3 regions of the Nonomuraea diastatica genome follow, and region 2 is predicted to be linked to each of the others. Evidence: riboswitches for the same ligand, from Rfam matches in the RefSeq annotation. Region 2 holds a riboswitch; each other region holds the start of a gene.
The links. A riboswitch is a leader RNA that binds a small molecule or an ion and turns the genes downstream of it on or off. The one in region 2 is predicted to bind cyclic di-AMP.
Positions count from the first base shown of each region.

Region 1: another riboswitch for cyclic di-AMP. It lies ahead of E1294_RS19250 (CHAP domain-containing protein); the one in region 2 lies ahead of E1294_RS34610 (hypothetical protein).
Region 3: another riboswitch for cyclic di-AMP. It lies ahead of E1294_RS53665 (glycoside hydrolase family 25 protein); the one in region 2 lies ahead of E1294_RS34610 (hypothetical protein).

Region 1 is NZ_SMKP01000051.1:3,047-6,310, reverse strand. It holds gene E1294_RS19265 (aldo/keto reductase) at 1-147, shown strand, start outside; gene E1294_RS19260 (Gfo/Idh/MocA family protein) at 167-877, shown strand; gene E1294_RS19255 (hypothetical protein) at 886-1,119, shown strand; cyclic di-AMP (ydaO/yuaA leader) riboswitch at 1,236-1,372, shown strand; gene E1294_RS19250 (CHAP domain-containing protein) at 1,385-2,071, shown strand; gene E1294_RS19245 (ABC transporter ATP-binding protein) at 2,153-3,264, opposite strand, start outside.
Region 2 is NZ_SMKP01000126.1:16,272-19,535, reverse strand. It holds gene E1294_RS34620 (class I SAM-dependent methyltransferase) at 80-649, shown strand; gene E1294_RS34615 (DUF5302 domain-containing protein) at 725-925, shown strand; cyclic di-AMP (ydaO/yuaA leader) riboswitch at 1,089-1,225, shown strand; gene E1294_RS34610 (hypothetical protein) at 1,399-1,926, shown strand; gene E1294_RS34605 (alpha/beta fold hydrolase) at 1,965-2,810, shown strand; gene E1294_RS34600 (winged helix-turn-helix transcriptional regulator) at 2,811-3,161, opposite strand; gene E1294_RS34595 (NAD(P)-dependent oxidoreductase) at 3,215-3,264, shown strand, end outside.
Region 3 is NZ_SMKP01000229.1:3,647-6,910, forward strand. It holds gene E1294_RS46005 (amino acid permease) at 1-262, shown strand, start outside; gene E1294_RS46010 (isocitrate lyase/PEP mutase family protein) at 397-1,137, shown strand; gene E1294_RS53665 (glycoside hydrolase family 25 protein) at 1,200-1,922, opposite strand; cyclic di-AMP (ydaO/yuaA leader) riboswitch at 1,934-2,076, opposite strand; gene E1294_RS46020 (SDR family oxidoreductase) at 2,373-3,116, opposite strand; gene E1294_RS46025 (RrF2 family transcriptional regulator) at 3,175-3,264, shown strand, end outside.

The sequences.
Region 1 (3,264 bases), on a different contig from region 2:
ATTCCCAAGTCCGTGACGCCGTCGCGGATCGCCGAGAACATCGGCGTGTTCGACTTCATCCTCGACCCGGAGAGCATGGCCGCCGTCGGCGCGCTCAACAGGGGCCTTCGCATCGGAGGCGACCCTGACACGTTCAACTTGATCTGATGCGTCTAGCATCTTCCGCGTGCGGGATTTCACGTGGGGCATAGCGGCGACGGGCGTCATAGCGCGGACCGTGGGGGCGGCCATCGTGGCCGAGCCCGGGATGCGGGTGGGCGCCGTCGGCTCCAGGAATCCGCAACGGGCGCAGGCCCTGGCGGCCGCGCTGGGCGCGGAGTCGGCGTACGGCTCCTATGAGCGGCTCTGCGCCGACCCGGCGGTGGACGCGATCTACGTGGCGACGCCGCACACCGAGCACCTGCAGGTCGCGGAGGCCGCCATCGCCGCGGGCAAGGCCGTGTTGTGCGAGAAGCCGCTGGCCGCGACCGTGGACGACGCGGAGAAGATGGTACGCCTGGCGCGTGAGGCGGGCGTGTTCCTCATGGAAGCCATGTGGATGCGGTTCAACCCGCTGATCCGCCTCATCGCCGCCGATGCGCGCTTCGGCGACATCCGGTCGGTGCAGGCCAGTTTCGGCTTCGCCATGCCGTACGACCCCGCGCACCGGTTGTGGGCCCCGGAGCTGGGCGGAGGTTCGCTGCTCGACCTGGGGGTCTACCCGTTCGGCCTGGCCCAGCTGCTGCTGGGCATGCCCACCGGCCTGCGCATCACGGGATCCCTGGCGCCGAGCGGAGTTGACGCGGAGGCGGGCGGGGTGTTGCTCTACCCCGGCGGCAGACGGGCTTTCGTGGAAACTCCTTGCTGGGGAATTACCCGAACCAGGCCTGCGTTGTAGGGACACAGATGCGAGCGGACATCCACGCGCCGTTCTGGGCGCCGGAGCGGATCGTCCTCACCGGGCTCTCCATGGAGCCGGAAGAGCATGTGCTCGATCCGGCCGACAACGGATACGCCGGTGAGCTCCGCGAGGTCCGCGCCGCCACGGCCGAGGGCAGGACCGAATCCTCGATCATGCCCCTTGACGAATCCCTTGCCATGGCAGGGCTTCTGGCCGACGCTCGCAGGCAACTCGCCTAGCTGGGCTTTATAGAGTTGTAATCCTCTTGCCGCATGTATTACCTTGTGGGGCATCTTACGGCATACGTCCGGTTTGTCCGGCTATGTCTGACCATCGCACGAAAGATCACAGGATCGTCCTGTGACCGCTGAATCCGCATCGCGCGGAACCGGGGACCCACGTCCTTTGGGGTGAATCGGCACTCTGGTGCCGTAGGGCAGCTTCCACGCCCGAACCCGTCAGCTAACCCGGTAAGCGGCATGGAAGCAAGGAGTTACCCCCTCGATGGCCACGTTCCGTCTTACCGCAATCCCCAAGCGAACCATCACCTGCGCCGCACTCGGCGCCACCATCTTCGCCTCGGCCTTCGGCGTCAACGTCGCCGCGGCCAACGCCGACACCCCGCCCGTGGACAAGGTGGCCGCCGTCTCGCCGGTGACCGACTCCAAGCAGCGCGCGGCCAAGGACACCAAGGTCAACGTGACCGCCTCCCAGGTCCTGGACTTCGCGAAGTCCCAGGTCGGCATCTCCGAGAACGCCGCCGGCGGCGGCACCCCGTACCAGAAGTGGTACGCCGGCTCGCAGCGCGCCGCCGAGACCATCGCCCGCGACGGCGGCAACCGGGCCGCGTACCTGAACGCCGCCTGGTGCGCGATGTTCGTCTCCTGGGTCGGCGAGCAGACCGGCGCCCGCCCGCAGATCGGCTGGGACGCCTACACCGTCGCCCACGCCAAGTGGTTCGCCGCCAACGACCGCTTCGGCACCGAGGCCAAGCCCGGCGCCGTGGTGTTCTTCGCCTGGGACGGCGGCAAGGACATCACCGACATCCAGCACGTCGGCTTCGTCGTGAAGGACAACGGCGACGGCACCCTCTCCACGATCGAGGGCAACACCGGCAACGGCAAGGTCGAGGAGCGCACCCGTCCGAAGTCCCAGGTCGTCGGCTACGGCTACCCCGAGTACGCCGGCTGACCCGGTTGCCGCGCGCGAGCGCGCGTCCCGTGCGGGACGCGCGCTCGCGCGCGTTTCCGCCCGGTCCCCGCGCCCCCCGACCTAGCCGTCCGCCGCCGCTCGCTGGATGGCGTGCAGCTCGGCGTAGCGGCCCTGGCGGGCCATGAGCTCGCCGTGACCGCCCTGCTCGGCGATCCGCCCGCCGTCCAGCACCACGATCAGGTCGGCCATGCGCACCGTCGGGAAGCGGTGGGTGATCAGGAGGGTGATGGCGGCGCGGTGGCGGCGGGCGGCCTGCGCGTACCGGGCGAAGACGGCGCTCTCGGCGGGAGCGTCGAGGGAGGCGGTCGGCTCGTCCAGCACGAGCAGCAGTGGCTCCTCCCGCATCGAGGCGCGCGCCAGCGCCAGTCTCTGCCCCTGCCCGCCGGACAACGTCATGCCGCCCTCGAAGCTGTCGCCCAGCTCGGTGTCCAGGCCCCTGGGCAGCCCGGCCACCACCTCCGTGGCGCCGGCCCGCTCCAGTGCCTGGTCCACGGCGGTGCGGTCGTCCATGCGGGGCAGGTCGCCGATGCCGACGGTCTCGGCGGCGGTGAGCTCGAACGGGACCCAGTCCTGGAACACGGCGCTGATCCGGCTCCGCCAGCGCACGGCCGGCACGTCCCGCAGCGGGACGCCGTCCAGCAGGATCTCACCGCCGGAGGGCTGGTAGAGGCCGCACAGCAGCTTGACCAGGGTGGTCTTGCCCGAGCCGTGCGATCCGACCAGCGCGACGGTCGCGCCGGCGGGCAGGCTCAGGTCGATCCCGCGCAGCACGGGCCGGGTGGTGCCGGGGTAGGTGAACGACACGTTCCGCAGCGTGATGCCCTGCGCGAAGCTCTCAGGCGGCTCCGCCCCGCCGGCAGCGCGGTCCCGGCCGTGATCCCGCCCGTGTTCCCGGCTGTGGTCCCGCCCGCGTTCCCGGGTGTGGCCCTTCGTGGCCGCCCTCGCCCTGGCGTGGGGCGCGTCGTCGTCGGACTCTGCCGAGGCCGGGGTGTGGGTGCGGGCGTAGGCGCGGAGCCAGGCGAGCCGCGCGGCGGCGCGCAGACCGGCGGCCACCGACCCGACGTGGAAGGCCAGCCGGGACGCCTGGGTGACGAGCTGCACCCCGACGGTGGCCACCAGGACCACGTCGCCCGGCGTGGCCCGCCCCTGGGCCGCCAGCCAGGCCGCGCAGC
Region 2 (3,264 bases):
GGTGTATTTCCTGGGCCACTCCAACACAACACCAGCAACCGAACGGTCTCCCTTTACCCGGCGGGCGTACGCTTCCGTCGTGCTCGACTACGACCTCGAAGCCGCACATTACGACGAGACCCGTGGCGGTCTGCCGCGGGCCGAGGCCGCCGCCGAGGCCGTGCGCGGGCTGCTGCCCGGGGGCACGCTGCTCGACGTCGCGTGCGGCACCGGGCTGGTGACCAGGGAACTGGCCGGGCGCGGCCTGCGGGTGCTCGGCGTGGACGCCTCCGCCGGCATGGCGCGGGTCGCCGCAGGGCGCGTGCGCGTAACCCTGGGTGACGGCTGCGCGTTGCCCGTACGCGACGGGGCGGTCGACGCGGTCACCACGATCTGGCTGCTGCACCTGCTCGACGACGCCCGTCCCGTGATCGCCGAGGCCGCGCGCGTGGTGCGGCCAGGCGGGGTGTACGTCACGACGGTCGACAAGCGGGCCGCCCACGGGCCTGGAGGCCGGCGGCATCCCGCCGACGCCCCGGAGCTGGTCGTGGCGGAGGCGTCCCGGCACGGTCTGCGGCAGGCCGGCGAGGCCACGTTCGTGGGTCACGGGCAGGGGCGGGACGGGCCGGACCCGGTGTTCCGGCTGCTGGCGTTCACCCGCGACGGGTGACAGGGCGAGGTCGGTTTCGCGTCGAAAGCGACGCCGTGCGAAGCTGTCGTTGTCCCCAACACCATGGAGGTCCTCATGGCGGAATCACCGGAGCCGGAAGTCAGCGAAACTCCCGAGGACGAGATGAAGCGCAAGTTCCGCGAAGCACTGGAGCGCAAGCGCAACCAGCACGCGGGCTCCGGCGCTGGTGGCAGGGGCGTCGACCCATCGAAGATTCACGGGACGCACGGCCCGGCTGCGAGTAAGAGATCGTTCAGGCGCAAGAGCGGCGGCTGAGCCGGAAGGAACTGAGGGGGTACGGCATGCCGTACCCCCTTTCGTATTCCCGCGCTAGGTAGATCTTTGCCCGGTTGATGGCGAATCGTTTGCGTATGTCCGATTCGCTGCTAGAGTTGCCGCCATTACCAGCCGGTGACCTGGCCCTTACCCAAGAGAGGGCCTCCGGCTGGCGCCGAATCCCGACTCGATCGGGAACCGGGGACCCACCCTCACTGGGGTGAATCCGGCCGCGTGCCGGTAGGGCATCTCCACGCCCGAACCCGTCAGCTAACCCGGTAGGTGTGATGGAGAGGACATAACGCATGTATCACCGCGTCGTACCCCCGAATCGCGTAGTGCCGGCCGCCTGAGCGGCCCTCCTTCCCCAGGTTCTTTCTCTCGCCCGATGTAGTCGCTCGGGCGTGCCGCAGCGCCGTGCCTGCTTGCCGGCGTGCCTCCCCCTCGTCCCCTCGCGAAGGACTCCACATTTCATGTCTCCCCGTTTTGGCCTGCGTTCCCTCGCCCTGCTCACCGCCTCCACCGTCAGCTCGATGAGCGTCGTCTGCACCGCGGCACACGCCGATCCGGGCGCCGAAGAGAAGGTCCTGTTCAAGGGCTCCACCACGGCGTCGTACTTCTGGGACGACGGCTCGGGCAGGGCCGGCGACACCGGCCTGCCCGCCAGCGGCAAGCCGATGCAGAAGGGCATGGCCGCCAGCCCGAGCTGGCCGCTGCTGACCGAGGGGTACGTGATCTACAAGGGCAAGAAGATGCCCTTCTTCGTCGGGGACCGAGGGCCCGGGGAGCCGTCCAGCCGCGGCATCATGCTGGATCTCGACGCCAAGACGTTCGCCGACCTGACCGGGGGCACCTTCAACCGCGACTCGCTGATGATCGACGGTAACGGCGGCAAGGGGCACATCGAGATCGACTACGTCATCACCAAGTGGGGTGACGGCCTGGGCAAGAAGGGGCGGCCGGTGCCCTTCTCCACCGGCGCCTACGCCCGGCGAGGCTGACTTTACGAACGCGGCACCAGAATGACATTCTGGCCCCCGTGACCCTCCGCGTAGCCGCGAACGGCATCGACATCGCCTACGAAAGCATCGGCTCCCCCGACGGACGGCCCCTGCTCCTCATCATGGGGCTCGGCGCACAGCTCACCCACTGGGACGACGGGTTCTGCGAGCTCCTGGTGGAGCAGGGACACCACGTCGTCCGGTTCGACAACCGCGACGCGGGCCTGTCGACTCACCTCCACGACCAGGGCGCTCCCACGACGGGGGCGCCTTCGGCGTACCTGCTGGACGACCTGGCCGACGACACCGCGGGCTTCATGGACGCCATCGGCTGGCCGGCCGCCCACGTGGCCGGCGCCTCCATGGGCGGGATGATCGCCCAGTCCCTGGCCATCCGGTATCCGGCACGGGTGCTGACCCTGACCTCGATCATGTCGACGCCCGGCCCCACGGTCGCTCCGCCGACGGAGTCCGCGTTCGCGGCCCTGACCGCCCGCCCCGCCGCCGACCGCGCGGCCGTCATGGCGCAGGCGCTGGAGACGTATACGGTGATCGGCTCGCCCGGTTACGCGATGGACCGGGCGAGGGTCGTCCAGAGGGCGGGGCGCGCGTTCGACCGCTGCTTCGACCCGGCGGGCACGGGCCGGCAGCTGGCCGCGATCATGGCTTCGGGCGACCGTACGGACCTGCTGGCGAGCCTGACGATGCCGGCGCTGGTGCTGCACGGGGAGGACGATCCGCTCATCCCGGTCGAAGGCGGCCGGGCCACGGCGGCGGCCATTCCCGGCGCCCGGCTGGTGACCTATCCGGGCATGGGCCACGACCTGCCCGAGCCGCTCTGGCCGGAGATCGCCCGCGAGATCGCCAAGCTGACCGGCGCCTGACTACGCGGACCGCTCCCGCCGCCGGAGGATCTCGGCCACGTGGGTCTCGGCCCACGTGGCCACCGCCGAGATGGGGTCGTGCAGGGAACGGCCGAGGTCGGTCAGCGCGTACTCCACCCGCGGCGGCACCTCCGCGAACACCTCGCGCGTGATCAGCCCGTCCTGCTCCATGGTCCGCAACGTCTGCGTCAGCACCTTGGGCGTGACCCCGCCGATCCGCGAGCGCAGCCGGGTGAAGCGCATCGGCCCGTCGGCGAGGCAGAGCAGCACCAGCACCGACCATTTGTCGCCGATCCGGTCGAGGACCACCCGCGTCGGGCAATTCGGGTCGAAGACATCACCGGTATCCACAAGGTACTTATAGCACGGTGAAGTAACCAGTATCCGATCGATATCGTGGCGCCATGAAGATCCTTCTATTCGGCGCGACCGGCATGCTCGGTCAGCGCATCGC
Region 3 (3,264 bases), on a different contig from region 2:
GCTGGCGTTCGTGGTCGTGTGCCTGGCCGTGATCGTGCTCCGCTACCGGCAGCCCGGCCTGCGCCGTGAGTTCCGCACTCCCGGAATGCCGGTAGTGCCCGCCATCGGGGTGGTCTTCTCGATCTGGCTGATCACCTTCCTGGACCCGACGACGTGGTTGCGCTTCGCCCTGTGGTTCGTGCTCGGGCTGGTCCTCTACTTCGCCTACAGCCGCCGGCACTCCGCGCTGGAACGGCCGCCGGCCGGGACGGGCGAGCGCTGACGTGGTGGCGCGCCGGCACAGCCCCGCCCGCCCGACGGCGCCGGCTGTGTCGGCGATCACACCGTGAAGCCGTCACGAAGTGAAGATCTCTGGAGTCAAGAGAGAGACATGACTCTCACAGGCAAGGAACGACCATGGCGAACACCAGCACCGCTCTCCTGCGCGACCTGCACAAGCCCGGCGACCCGCTGATCCTGCCCAATGTCTGGGACGCGGGCAGCGCCACCATCGTGGCCGAGGCGGGCTATCCCGCCCTGGCGACCGCCAGCGCGTCCATCGCCGCCCTGCTGGGGCGCGACGACCATGAGGGCGCGCCCGTCGGCGAGATGTTCGACATCGCCGCCAGGATCATCAGGGCCGTGGACGTACCCGTGTCGGTCGACGCCGAAGCCGGCTACGGCCTGCCGCCCGGCGAGCTCGTCGAGCGGCTCACCGCCATCGGCGCGGCCGGCTTCAACATCGAGGACACCGACCACCGGGCCGGGGGACTGGTCGACGCCGGCACGCAGGCCGCGCGCATCGCCGCTCTCCGGGAGGCGGGCCCCGACCTGGTGATCAACGCGCGGGTCGACGTGTTCCTGACCGGCTCCACCTCGGCCGAGGAGGTCGCCGAACGCGGGCGCCGCTACCTGGAGGCCGGCGCCGACTGCGTCTTCCCCATCCTGGCCCCCTCGGAAGAGGTGGTCGGCGACCTCGTCAAGGCCATCCCCGGGCCGGTCAACGTGTCCTGCCTGCCCGGCATGGACCTGGGCAGGCTGGCCTCCCTCGGCGTCGCCCGCGTGTCCTTCGGCCCGTTGACGTACCTGACCGCGCTGGAGGCGCTCAAGACCATGGCGGGCCGCATCCGGGCGGGCCAGGACCCGTACGCGGCCTGACCGGCGGCGCTCAGGCGGGCCTTCCGGGGGCCCCGGCGTCAGGTCCGCCCGTGCGAACCCGGTCAGGCGGACGCGCGGCCCAAGGCCCGCAACTCGTCGGGGGAGAGGGCGGAGACGTTCTGGTCGATGGGGGAGTCGGAGTACTGGTGGATGGTCCAGGTCTTCCAGTCGGCGGGCGGGGTCACCATCCCCTTCGGCTTGCTGTAGTGGGCCACCCACAGCGGGTACTCGGCCAGGCCCTTACCGTAGGTGTTGGCGAAGTTCCAGCCGCTGTAGAACATCGGGGTGACCCCGGTCTCGGCCTTCACGTGCGACAACCACGCCTTGGCCCAGGCGTTGACCTCCTCGACGGACTTGCCGTCGGTGGTCTCCAGGTCCAGCACCAGCAGGTCGCCGGGCTTGGAGGGCTGGGAGTTCACCATGGACAGGAAGTGGTCGGCCTCGGCGATGGGGTCGTTGCCGGGGTGTGCGTAGTGGTACGCCCCGCGCACGATGCCCTTCTTGCCCAGCTCGCTCCAGTGCCTGGCGAAGGCGGCGTCGCGGAAGTCGGTGCCCTCGGTGGCCTTGATGATGCCGAACTGCGCGGGGCTGGAGGCCCAGTCGTGCAGCGGCTGGTGGTTGGACACGTCCTGGCCGTAGGTGAGCGTCCGCTGCTCGGCCGCCTGGGCCGAGCCCGGTTCGACGGGAGACGCGTGCGCGGGCACGGTCGCGCCCGCGATGGCGGTGGCTCCGGCCAGGAGGGCGCCGGCGGCGGACAGGGTGAGACGTCGCGTAAGTTTGCGCATGGGGGGATCGACTCCTTGCTTCCATGTGCCTACCGGGTTAGCTGACGGGTTCGGGCTTGGAAGTGCCCTACGCGCGCAGCCCACGGCTGGCGTGCGATTCACCCCGGAAAGGTGGGTCCCCGGCTCCGCTGTGCGGATTCGGCCTGTCAACGTCGCGGCAACGGTTCGGCGAGCGCTCGCCTGGTGCCGTGTGCCGTAATCCCAAAAAGGTATATAACGCCCCATAAACGCTGCAAGCGGTATAAATCCCCATGCAATGTCGTTGGCCGTGGGGGAGCCCTGGATCGCCGCTCCCGCAGGCGTTCCAGGGCTTTGGCAAAGTTTTCCGGCACCGTACGCGGGCCCCACCGAAAGGGACGCGTGATACCCCTGTGACACGGGCCCCGCCGAGCACATCCCCGCCGAGCGCATCCGCCGGCAGTCCGTCCCGCCGGGGACCCGCGTCTCCCTCTACCGCTGCCCGGCGAGCCAGTCGTCGAAAGTGGTCGGCGCGATGCGCGCGCCCTCGCCGGGCAGCAGCACGTCGCCCGCCATCGCCGGGCCGAACACCCCCGACCACGTCGGCACGAGCCGCACCGTACGGCCCCGCGCCTCGTGAGTGCGCCGGGCCATGTCCACGAGGTCCTGCGGCTCGGGGCCGGCGACGTCGGCGTACCGCCCCCGAGGCTCCCCGGCCGCGATCTCGGCGAGGACGCCGGCCACGTCGGCGGGGGCGATCGGCTGCACGAGCAGCGGGGCGATCGTGGCGACGCCGTCCCGCTCCGTCCAGCCCGCCACCATCTCGGCGAAGTCGTGGAACTGCGTGACCGGCACGATCGTCCACGGCACCGGCCCGGCTGCCACGAGGCGCTCCTGCTCCCGCTTGCCGGCGTAGTGGGCGTTGCCCTCGACGCGACGGACCCCGGCGATCGACAGCAGGACGTGGTGGCGCACCCCGGCCCGCTCCTCGGCGGCCAGCAGGTTGCGGGTGGTGGCGCCGAAGAACGCCACCGTCTCCTCCGGGCCGGCCGCCGGCGCGTTGATGGCGTCGACGACCGCCTCCGCACCGGCCAGGGCGTCGTCGAGCCCGTTACCGGTCGCCAGGTCCATTCCGAGCGAACGACTGATGCGCACGACCTCGTGGCCGTCGCGTTCAAGGGTCGCGGCGGTGAGCGCCCCTATGTTCCCGGTCGCGCCGGCGACTGCGATCCGCATGATGATCTCCTTAATTATGGACTAAACGGATCTATGATAGCTGCGATAGAATCGGGGCGTGAAGCTGCCTGTGAGCACCGAGTGGGTTCTGCACTGCGCGACCACGCTGGCCCAGCTCGAACCGGGAGCCAGCGCGTCGGCGGCCCAG